Linked DNA regions of Synechococcus sp. PCC 7335. Each later gene encodes a partner of the first gene's protein in a complex. Links are inferred from orthologs where the notes say so. Each region holds a gene or a part of one and is shown on either strand. Other genes may lie near its edges.

Evidence for each region. Proteins that work in one complex are often made in the same cells at the same time.
Region 2: the proteins of uvrA (region 1) and mfd are in contact, whole or in part, in a crystal structure (PDB 4DFC), measured with the Escherichia coli proteins. The link is inferred for Synechococcus sp. PCC 7335 from one-to-one orthologs.

Annotation. Positions count from the first base shown.
Region 1 is NZ_DS989904.1:2,279,360-2,284,870, forward strand. What follows is about bases 1-3,489. They hold uvrA (excinuclease ABC subunit UvrA), read left to right. Parts: upstream 1-313; coding sequence 314-3,289; downstream 3,290-3,489. Other genes in these bases: codA (cytosine deaminase), read left to right, coding at 1-48; S7335_RS09840 (HEPN domain-containing protein), read right to left, coding at 3,290-3,489. Outside these bases: more of S7335_RS09840, read right to left, coding at 3,490-3,694; S7335_RS09845 (nucleotidyltransferase domain-containing protein), read right to left, coding at 3,691-4,011; S7335_RS09850 (Uma2 family endonuclease), read left to right, coding at 4,243-4,854; S7335_RS09855 (Uma2 family endonuclease), read left to right, coding at 4,859-5,449; S7335_RS09860 (NACHT domain-containing NTPase), read left to right, coding at 5,505-5,511. UniProt on the Escherichia coli protein: The UvrABC repair system catalyzes the recognition and processing of DNA lesions. UvrA is an ATPase and a DNA-binding protein. A damage recognition complex composed of 2 UvrA and 2 UvrB subunits scans DNA for abnormalities.
Region 2 is NZ_DS989904.1:3,885,015-3,891,090, forward strand. The notes cover bases 839-4,892. They hold mfd (transcription-repair coupling factor), read left to right. Parts: upstream 839-1,158; coding sequence 1,159-4,692; downstream 4,693-4,892. Other genes in these bases: S7335_RS16355 (glucose-6-phosphate isomerase), read left to right, coding at 839-989; S7335_RS16365 (single-stranded DNA-binding protein), read right to left, coding at 4,700-4,892. Also shown: more of S7335_RS16355, read left to right, coding at 1-838; more of S7335_RS16365, read right to left, coding at 4,893-5,059; S7335_RS16370 (rod shape-determining protein), read left to right, coding at 5,498-6,076. UniProt on the Escherichia coli protein: Couples transcription and DNA repair by recognizing RNA polymerase (RNAP) stalled at DNA lesions. Mediates ATP-dependent release of RNAP and its truncated transcript from the DNA, and recruitment of nucleotide excision repair machinery to the damaged site.

The sequences.
Region 1 (5,511 bases):
GTGGAGACGGTGCCGCCGGTGGTGAGGTGGGCTCGCAACGAGGGCTGAGCGGAGTCGAAGCCTGGCATAGCAATTTTGTACTGAGCGGAGGGACCATTGGCTTGGCTTAGTGGTCTATCATGAAGCAATGTTTTTGCGGGTTTTTGCGTAGACTGAACCTTGTCTGAATCTCTCATATTGCACCCTACTAATGCCTCCTTCAAAAAAGAAATCAAACCAGGATCAGTCCGCTACGAAAAGTACTGCCCAAGTAGAGAAGACTAAGAAGAAGACGGCAGCAAAGAAAACTGAGGGCCAGGAGGTCAGTGCGTCGATGCCGAAGAAGGCTAGGAAGGTTGCGCCAGCGTCGAATGGGCATGGGCCAATTGATCTATCAGTCAATTTATCGGATACGAAGAATTTGATTCGAATTAGGGGGGCTAGGCAGCATAACCTTAAGGATATAAATCTTGATTTGCCTAGAGACAAGATGGTTGTGTTCACTGGTGTTTCGGGCTCTGGGAAGTCTTCTTTGGCGTTTGATACGATCTTTGCGGAGGGTCAGCGGCGCTATGTGGAGTCGCTGAGTGCCTATGCTCGTCAGTTTTTGGGTCAAGTTGACAAGCCAGATGTGGATGCGATTGAGGGGCTAAGTCCGGCTATTTCAATTGACCAGAAGTCTACGTCTCATAACCCGCGTTCTACGGTAGGGACGGTGACGGAGATTTACGATTACCTAAGATTGTTGTATGGGCGCGCAGGGCAGCCTCATTGTCCTCATTGCGATAGATCGATCTCTCCACAAAGTATCGATCAGATGGTGGATCAGGTGATGGAGTTGCCAGATGGAACGCGATTTCAACTGTTGGCGCCGGTGGTCCGGGGAAAAAAGGGGACACATCAAAAGCTATTGTCTGCATTGGCGGCTGAGGGTTTTGTTCGGGTTCGGATAAATGGTGAACCGCGTGAACTGGGTGACAATATTGAGTTAGATAAAAACAAGAAACATGATATTGAAGTGGTTGTTGATCGCTTAGTGAAGAAGGACGATCTTCAAGAGAGATTAGTCGATTCTTTGGCGACTGCGCTAAAGCGCTCTGAGGGGATTGCGATTATTGATGTTTTACCGGCTCGACAGACGGAACAGTCGGAAAAGTCGGCGCCAGCAGTGCCAGAAGAGATTGTTTTTTCTGAGAATTTTGCCTGCCCAGAGCATGGCGCGGTGATGGATGAGCTATCACCTCGATTGTTCTCTTTTAATTCGCCGTATGGAGCTTGCCCAAACTGCCATGGGCTAGGAAGTTTGCAGCGGTTTTCTGAGGAGCTAGTGGTGCCCGATCCAAAGGTGCCGGTTTATGCTGCGATCGCTCCCTGGTCAGAAAAAGACAACACTTACTATTTCTCACTGCTCTACAGCGTTGGTCAAGCTTTTGGCTTCGAGCTACAGTCTACTTGGGCTAGCCTAGAAGAATCTCAAAAAGAAGTGATCTTGCATGGATCAAAAGAGAAGATCTACATAGAAACAGACTCTCGCTATGGTAGGAACAAAGGCTATCATCGCCGATATGAAGGGGTACTGCCGATGTTGCAGCGCCAATATCAAGAAGCCTCTTCTGAGACATATAAGCAGAAACTAGAGAAATACCTTGTCGATCAGCCTTGTGAAGTCTGCAATGGCACGAGGCTAAAGCCTGAATCGATCGCGGTGCGGATTGGTCCATATACGATTAAAGATTTTACGAGCGTTTCTGTACGAGAATGTCGTGAAAGAGTCTACGAACTAGTGGGTGAAAATGGCAAAGCACCAAAACTCACCGCTCGCCAGATGGCTATTGGCGATCTCGTCCTCAAAGAGATAAAAGCCCGTCTGACTTTCTTATTAGATGTCGGTCTTGACTACCTAACCTTAGACAGAACAGCCAGGACCCTTTCGGGCGGAGAAGCACAAAGAATTCGACTCGCCACCCAGATTGGCGCAGGACTGAGTGGTGTGTTGTATGTGCTCGACGAACCGAGTATTGGGCTACATCAAAGAGACAATGATAGATTGTTGAACACGCTTCAAAGACTCAAAGGATTGGGTAATACTCTGATTGTAGTGGAGCATGACGAAGACACGATGCGAGCAGCCGACTATATCGTTGATATTGGTCCTGGCGCTGGCATTCATGGTGGGCAAATCGTCGCTCAAGGCCAGTTAGAAGATATCCTCAACTGCAAAGCGTCACTGACAGGTGCCTACCTCTCTGGTCGTCAAAAGATTGATACGCCTGTCAAACGCAGACCTGGTAACGGACGCAGCATCCAAATTCGTAATGCCCACCTCAACAATCTTTGCAACATAGACGTCGATATTCCGCTGGGTAAGTTCGTTTGCATTACGGGCGTCAGTGGTTCTGGAAAGTCGACTTTGATTAATGAACTGTTGCATCCAGCCATTCGCCACTACTTCGGCAGCAAGATTCCGCATCCAGCAGAGATGGACCCGATCAAGGGATTAAAGGCTTTGGACAAAGCAATTGTGATTGATCAGTCTCCTATTGGCCGAACGCCCAGATCGAATCCTGCAACATATACTGGCATCTTTGATGTTGTTCGCGATTTGTATACGGAGACCATTGAGGCAAAGGCAAGAGGATACAAGCGCGGACAGTTCTCTTTCAATGTAAAAGGGGGACGCTGTGAGGCCTGCGGTGGCCAGGGTGTGAACGTAATTGAGATGAACTTTCTGCCGGATGTGTATGTGGTGTGCGATGTATGTAAAGGAGCGCGCTACAATCGCGAGACTTTGCAAGTGAAATATAAGGGAAAGAACATTTCTGATGTGTTGGAGACCACAGCAGAAGAAGGCTTAAAGTTCTTTGAGAATATCCCGAAGGCAGCGAGTCGATTGCAGACGATGGTGGATGTGGGCCTTGGCTATGTGCGGCTAGGCCAGAAAGCGCCGACCCTCTCAGGCGGTGAGGCGCAGCGGATGAAACTGGCCAGTGAGCTGGCTAGAAGATCGACAGGGAAAACGCTGTATTTGATTGATGAGCCGACTACAGGATTATCTTTCTATGATGTGCACAAGCTGTTGGATGTGGTGCAGCGTTTGGTAGAGAAGGGTAATTCGGTCATTATGATCGAGCACAATCTAGATGTGATTCGCTGCTGTGATTGGGTGATTGATCTAGGGCCAGAGGGGGGCGATCGCGGCGGCAAAATTATCGCTCAGGGCACTCCAGAAGACGTCGCTGCCACAGAAGGTTCGTATACTGGCAAATATCTGAAGGAAGTACTCAGGCAGCATCCGCCGCAAGAAGATTGATCATAGATCAAATCCCGTTCTCGTCAGATAATCCGAGACTTCATGTACGAATACTCGCGCCTGTTCTAACAATGCAGAAGCTAGCTTCTGATCTGGCTTTAGCATTTCGCCATGATCATTAACCTGCCGTTCGTCAAAAGCACGATGTAGACTGCGAGAGAATTCCTTCGCAAAGATCCCCGTCTTGACAAATTCACGATCAAATAAGCTCATAACACCGCTATGCTTAGAGGTACCCAAGCCGCGAGTTGCCAACAGGCCCAAAAGAGCGTAGAACATTGCATAGTAAGAACGATTAATGCTACCTCTGAAGGCAGTAGATCTTAGCAGTAACTCTGCCTCTCTCAGCGTTTCTTGAGCTTCATCTAGACGGTATCTAACCAACAAATGCAGCTGGTTGCTCATGTCACAACAATGCCTTCTTCAAAGACCTTAGTCAGTAGCGGACTAGCGCCTACTGCTTCTGTTTGTAGTTGTGCCTCCGTGACGACGAATGTAGAGATGACGCGATCATACTCAAAGCCCACTTCCCACGCTAAGTCGTGAATTTTTTCTCGGAGGGGACGATCTAGATCCGATAGCTTGATGAATACATCCAAATCTGACTCTTCTCTAGCATTGCCCTCAGCTCGCGATCCAAATATTCGCAAGTCTAATATTGATGCGATGTTCTTCAGGCGATCGCGAAACTCTGAGACGATTTGACGATCAGATGCTTGCACTGTACTTCGCCTCCTTCAAGACTGCGTCCGATGTTCCTAATCCTATCGCTTTCGTTGGTCTGTTGACAGCCGTAGGTGTTCATTTGGTTGATGGACTAGGTGGGCAATCGCGGTGGTCAAATCATTGCCAAAAGGCACCCCAGAAGACGTCGCTGCCACAGAAGGTTCGTATACTGGTAAGTATCTAAAGAAAGTGCTAGCCCAGCATCCGCCGCCAAAAGGCTAACTGCTATGGTACAGACGCCGCTAAGACCCAATACGCTCTCACTTGAGCTGCCAACAGAACTATTGCTAACGGTGACTGATGAGCAGTTTGAAGTGCTCGCGATCGCAAACCGTGAGCTGAAACTAGAAAGAACCGCCAAAGGAGAGCTGATAGTGAACCCACCAACCGGATGGGAGACTGGAGAGCGCAACCTTAGCATTGTTGCTCAATTGGGCACATGGGTTGAGAATAATTATGTGTTGGGCAAAGGCTTTGAATCCTCAACGGGCTTCAAGTTATCGAACGGTGCTACTCGATCTCCTGATGCGTCCTGGGTGAGTCAAGCAAGATGGAATGCTTTGAGCGCTGAGCAAAAGCAAGAAACCTTTGCACCTATTTGTCCTGACTTTGTAGTAGAGCTGCGTTCTGACTCGGACACGCTAAAACCTCTTCAGGATAAAATGCGTGAGTATATGGACAACGGTGCTAGGTTAGGTTGGCTACTTGACCCAAAGAATAGAAAGGTAGAAGTCTATCGAACCGGGCAACCGATGGAAATTTTAGAAGCACCGAGCGAGCTTTCTGGGGAAGATGTTCTGCCCGATTTTGTGCTGAAGCTACGTCGTATTTGGACTTGACACCATGATTGCCATCCCTCAGCCTCGCCGTATGACTGCTGACGAATACCTCGTATGGGAATCGCGCCAAGAAATTCGCCATGAGTACTGTGATGGCGAAGTGTTCGCTATGACGGGTGGAACAAAAGGGCACAACAGAGCCGCTTTAAGCTTGTATAGCGAGCTAGTGAGTCAAGTAGATGCGGATGGGTGTGAAATCAACATCTCTGATGTCAAGGTCAAGGTAAACGAAGGGCTTTCGTATCGCTATCCCGATCTGGTGGTGAGCTGTGATGAACGCGATAAGAGCGAAGTAGAGTTCTATCAGTTCCCAAAGTTGATTGCAGAAGTGCTCTCTGATAGCACAGAAAACACAGACCGAGGAGATAAGTTTCAAGAATACATTCAAATTCCGACGCTTGAAGAGTATGTGTTGGTTAGTACCAAGCGGATGCAGGTAGAGTGTTTTCGGCGTGGGGAAGGGCGGATGTGGTTGTATTTTGCCTACAAAGAAGGTGAGACGGTTGAGATTGCGAGTATGGGCGTTGAGCTGCCGATTGAGAAGCTGTATCGGAATGTTCGGTTGGATACTGTGGAAGCAGAACAAACTTCGTAGCTAGCAATAGGGCATTGCGGTATGCTGCGACTATAAGCTTTGACAGTATGGCAATATGACTG
Region 2 (6,076 bases), 1.6 Mb from region 1 along the record:
TGTCCTTTGCGAAGTATGCCGTTGCGGTAACAGGGATCGACAGCAAGCTAGAAAATATCGCCACTGACGAAGGCTGGCTAGCAACTTTTCCGATGCATGACTGGGTCGGTGGCAGAACCTCTGAGCTATCTGCGGTTGGGCTACTGCCAGCGGCGTTACAAGGTATTGATATTCGCGACATGCTAGCTGGGGCCAAAGAAATGGACGAAGCTACTCGCGTTCATGATTTGCGCACAAACCCAGCTGCTTTGCTAGCGCTCGCCTGGTACTTTGCTGGCAACGGCACCGGTGAGAAAGACATGGTAGTGCTGCCCTACAAAGACAGCCTGTTGCTGTTTAGCCGTTACTTACAGCAGCTAGTAATGGAGTCACTTGGTAAAGAAAAAGACCTAGATGGCAACACGGTTTACCAAGGCATTGCAGTCTATGGAAACAAAGGCTCAACCGACCAGCATGCTTACGTTCAGCAGCTTAGAGAAGGTATTCCCAACTTCTTTGCGACTTTGATTGAAGTGCTTAAAGACCGTGAAGGGCCATCGGTGGATGTTGAGCCAGGTGTGACCTCTGGAGATTATCTATCAGGTCTATTGCAGGGGACTCGCCGAGCCCTATCAGAAAACGACCGTGATTCGATCACAATTACGATCCCCGAAGTTTCGCCCAAGATGGTAGGTGCGTTGATTGCACTATACGAGCGGGCAGTGAGTCTGTATGCCAGCCTAGTCAACATCAACGCTTATCACCAGCCAGGTGTAGAAGCAGGAAAAAAAGCAGCAGCAGACGTCCTATCGCTGCAAACTAAAGTGAAGGAAGTCGTCAAAGCTTCGGACAGTGCGCTTTCTTTAAACGAGATTGTTGAAAGGATGGACGCACAAGACAAAATAGAAAATGTCTATAAGATTGTGCGTCATCTAGACGCCAATGGTCGCGAATTGAAGATCGAGGGAAGTCCTAGCGAACCAGCTAAGTTGAAGGTGAGCGTTCGCTAGTAAATGATCGCCTAGCAGTAACACGCCTCAGTAGCTGCTAGTGCGGATTCGTTTGGTAGTGATATCGGTAGCCATAACCGCACGGTCAGATTGAGCAATGCCTTCTAGAATAATTACTGGCAGTGGTTTTGGACTGCTGCTAGTGGTTTGCTCTTTGAGTTAATTTTTCATGGCGTTTTCTTCGATTACTCGTGCGATCGCACGTTCCCCCCTAGCCCAAGAGCTGGTTGCAAAATTAGAAAAGCAGCAAACCCTGACGATTACAGGCGCACCTAGACTCCCCAAAGGACTCGTCAGCTCAGCCTTAGCACAGACGCAAAATAAACCGATGCTGGTGGTTACAGCCACCCTAGAAGAAGCGGGTAGATGGTCGGCGCAGCTAGAAGCTATGGGCTGGGCTACGGTTGCTTTTTATCCCACGTCAGAGTCTTCGCCATACGATGTATTTGACCCTGAATCAGAATTGATTTGGGGTCAGCTTCAAGTCCTCTCTGACTTGATTAATGGCAAAGCAAACCCAGAAAATATGCCGCTAGGGTCAAAGCACCTAGGCACGATGGCGATTGTTACAACCGAGCGAGCGCTGCAACCGCATCTCCCCCCGGTCGAAGCCTTTCGTCCGTACTGCTTAGAGATCACTTTGGGCATGGAGCTTAATTTAAAAGATCTCGGGTTGAGCTTAGCTAAGTTGGGCTATGAGAAAGTCTCTTCTGTTGAAGTAGAAGGGCAGTGGAGTCAGCGGGGAGACATTATCGATGTTTTTCCCGTGGCAGCAGAATTGCCAGTGCGTATGGAGCTGTTTGGCGATGAGCTAGAGCGCCTGCGAGAGTTCGATCCAGCTAATCAGCGATCGCTTGACAAGATCGAAGCCCTGCTGTTGACAACGACTGACTACGGCCCGTTGATTTTATCGGCGTTGGAAGAAAAAGAACTGCTAGAAGATCTACTGACTGAAGAGTCCCAAGAAACCTTTGCGGCGACTGGCAAAATAGAGGGTGCCCGTCGATTTATGGGACTAGCGTTCGAATCGCCTGCGTCTATCTTGGACTATCTACCGGACGACACGCTAGTGGTAATCGATGAGCCTGCCCAATGTTTGGCTCACGCTGAGCGCTGGATTGAGACGGTCGAAGATCGTTGGCAAGAGGCGCTAGATGCCTTTGAAGCAGATGTAGAAATTCAGCTACCTTCAGGTGGCTTGCCCAAAGTTCATAGGCCGTTCTCTCAGGCGTTAGAAGAGATTGAGCTTTTTCAGCGGATTGAAATTTCTGAACTGGCTGAGGAGGGAGTTGGGCTAAATTTGGCTAGTCGACCCGTGCCAATCCTGCCGCATCAGTTTGGCAAGCTAGCAGATATCTTGAAGGAAGAGCGCGATCGTAAGTTTTTCCCTTGGTTAATCTCTGCTCAGCCTTCTCGCTCTGTCGCTTTGCTACAAGAGCACGATTGCCCCGCTCAATTCATCCCTAACCCTAAAGACTTTCCAGCCATTGACAAGCTGCAAAATCAGCGCATTCCGATTGCGGTCAAATACTCGGGGCTAGCCGAACTCGAAGGCTTTGTTCTACCTACCTTTCGCATTGTCGTTGTCACTGATCGCGAATTCTTCGGACAGCACACCCTAGCCACACCTAGCTATGTTCGAAAACGGCGGCGCGCTGCTTCTAAACAGGTCGATCCGAATAAGCTACGGCCCAAAGACTACATCGTTCACCGCAATCACGGTATCGGTCAGTTTCTCAAGCTTGAGAGTCTGACAGTCGATAAAGAGACCCGCGAATATCTTGTTATTCAATACGCTGATGGCCTGCTACGTGTGCCCGTCGATCAGATGGGATCGCTCTCACGCTACCGCACTTCGGTAGAGCAAAGACCGCAGCTAAATAAGATGACGGGCAAAGCCTGGGAGAAAACCAAGGGCAAAGCACGCAAAGCCATCAAGAAAGTGGCGGTCGATTTACTCAAGCTCTATGCCCAGCGATCACAAATGCAAGGCTTCACTTATCCCGAAGACATGCCTTGGCAGCAAGAATTAGAAGACTCTTTCCCATACAACCCTACACCCGATCAGCTCAAAGCCACTCAAGATGTCAAACGGGATATGGAAAGCGATCGACCGATGGATCGTCTGGTCTGTGGGGACGTAGGCTTTGGCAAGACCGAAGTTGCCCTGCGTGCCGTTTTCAAAGCTGTGACGGCTGGGAAGCAAGTAGCGCTGCTCGCACCAACAACGATTCTGACGCAGCAGCACTACCATACGCTGAAAGAGCGCTTCGCACCGTACCCTATTCAAATCGGGCTGCTGAACCGTTTTCGTACGGCTAAAGAGCGTAAAGACATTCTGCTAAGGCTGATTTCCGGCGAATTGGATGTGGTTGTCGGCACCCATCAGCTTCTGGGTAAAACGGTAAAGTTCAAAGATCTCGGGCTGCTAGTCGTAGACGAAGAGCAGCGCTTCGGGGTGAACCAAAAGGAAAAAATCAAGGCAATGAAGGCCCAAGTAGATGTGCTGACACTCAGCGCTACGCCAATTCCTAGAACCTTATACATGGCTCTTTCTGGCGTCCGGGAGATGAGTTTGATCACTACACCCCCGCCTTCTCGCCGTCCGATCAAGACTCACTTATCGCCTTACGATCCTGAGAAAGTGCGCACCGCAATTCGACAGGAGCTCGACCGGGGCGGACAAATTTTTTATGTCGTACCGCGCGTAGAGGGCATTGAGGAAGTGGCTGGTCGGATTAGGGAAGCGGTGCCGGGGGTTCGACTGGCGATCGCGCATGGCCAAATGCCCGAAGGTGAACTCGAAGCTACTATGCTCACTTTTAGCAACGGCGACGCGGACCTGATGGTCTGCACCACTATTATCGAATCAGGACTTGATATCCCTAGAGTCAACACCATCATCATCGAAGACTCACAAAAATTTGGTCTCTCGCAGCTCTATCAGCTCCGTGGTCGGGTCGGCCGATCCGGTATTCAGGCTCATGCCTGGTTACTTTTTCCCAAACAAAACCAACTGTCTGACAAAGCGCGTAAGCGGCTTAGAGCCATTCAAGAATTTACCCAGTTAGGATCGGGTTATCAGCTAGCCATGCGCGATATGGAGATTCGTGGAATCGGCAACCTACTTGGCGCTCAACAATCAGGGCAGATGGAAGTCATTGGCTTTGATCTCTATATGGATATGCTAGAAGAATCTATTGCTGAGATTCGCGGTCAGGAAATTCCCCAGGTAGATGAAACCCAAGTCGATCTAAAAGTGACTGCTTTTATTCCTGCTGACTACATTCCTGAACTTGACCAGAAGATGAGTGTCTATCGATCTCTAGTAGGCGCTAGCACTAGACGTGAGCTGATAGAAATTGTGGCTGATCTAAACGATCACTATGGCAGCTTGCCATCGGCTGTTGGTCAGCTAGTCAAGGTCTTAGAGCTTAAGCAGATTGCCAAGCCGCTCGGCTTCTCTCGAATTAGAACTGAAGACAAGCAGCACGTCGTACTCGAAACGCCGATGGAAAAACCTGCTTGGGCCCTACTGCATGAGAAGGTACCTGCACATTTGCGCTCTCGCTTTGTCTATGCTCCTGGCAAAGTGACCGTACGCGGCTTAGGGGCCGTGAAGCCAGAGAAGCAGATAGAAAATCTAATTGAATGGCTTGGGCACATGCAAACTGCACTACCAGAACCTGCTTTTTCTAGATAGGTGTTACCTAGAACTCGTCATTGCCATACGCCATTGGCGCTTCGTTGTCTCGCTTAGAGCCAAGTAGGTTCAAATCATTGACGCGGATGACTGGACTCGTTCGAGTTGCGCCCGTGCTGCGATCCTGCCAGCTATCCAACTTCAAAGAACCCGTAACTCCAATCAGGCTACCCTTACGTACATAGTTCGCTGCGACTTCGGCAGGCTTACCCCAAATTTCTATATTGAACCAATCAGGTTGGTCGCTATTACGGCTACGTCTATTTACTGCCAAACCAAACTTTGCTAGCACATTGCCAGACTCAAAATAACGAACTTCAGGGTCACGACCCACTCGTCCAACTAAAGTCACTACATTTACGCTCATAAGTGTCAGCCCACGTCCTTCTCTAACAAGCTGCCATACTACAGTAAACTACGGCTACCTAAAACAAGACTATCGATATACCTAGTCTATGCAGAGCCATTTTCATAGAGTCAGCTCCACAGAGCTACACTAGTACAAATCTACTATTATAGTTATTCTACTACAGCAGCGAACAAATGATCTGACTGACGACCTACTCTTATAGACACCTTAGCTTTCTTAAACAATTGAGAGATAGGCGATTGAATAAGAGTGATCTACGTCATATTGATTAGGACTTGAATCTATAGCGCAACCGTATAGAGCCGGAAATATCGACTAGACGCGCGATATGAAACGTAATAAGATTCATTCTGATTGCTAGAAATATCAGTATCAACCGCTATTACGGACCCTTAACTTGTGGCCTTATTTGATCGCTTTTCCCGCTCTCGTAACATGGGTATCGACCTTGGTACAGCAAATACCCTCATCTATGTTTCAGGTCAGGGAATCGTTTTGCAAGAACCTTCGGTAGTTGCCATTGATGAAAGTACCAGACGTCCTCTTGCCGTGGGGGAAGCTGCTAGGCAGATGCTAGGACGCACACCGGGTAACATTCGAGCTATTCGTCCGCTCCGAGACGGCGTGATTGCAGATTTCGATACTGCAGAGGTGATGCTAAAACATTTCATACGCCAGATACATGAGAACAAAGGCTCAGTCTCTCCGCAGGTGGTCATTGGTATTCCTAGTGGCGTTACGGGTGTAGAGCGTCGAGCGGTGATGGAAGCGGCCTTGCAAGCAGGGGCGAGGGAAGTGTCTTTAATCGATGAGCCCGTAGCTGCGGCAATTGGAGTAGGATTACCTGTCGATGAGCCCACCGGCAACATGATTGTCGATATTGGCGGCGGGACAACCGAAGTTGCCGTCCTTAGCCTTCAAGGCATAGTACGTAGCGAATCGGTGCGAGTGGCAGGCGATAAGCTCACTGATTCGATCAAGCAGTATATGAAGAAGGTGAATAATCTCGATATT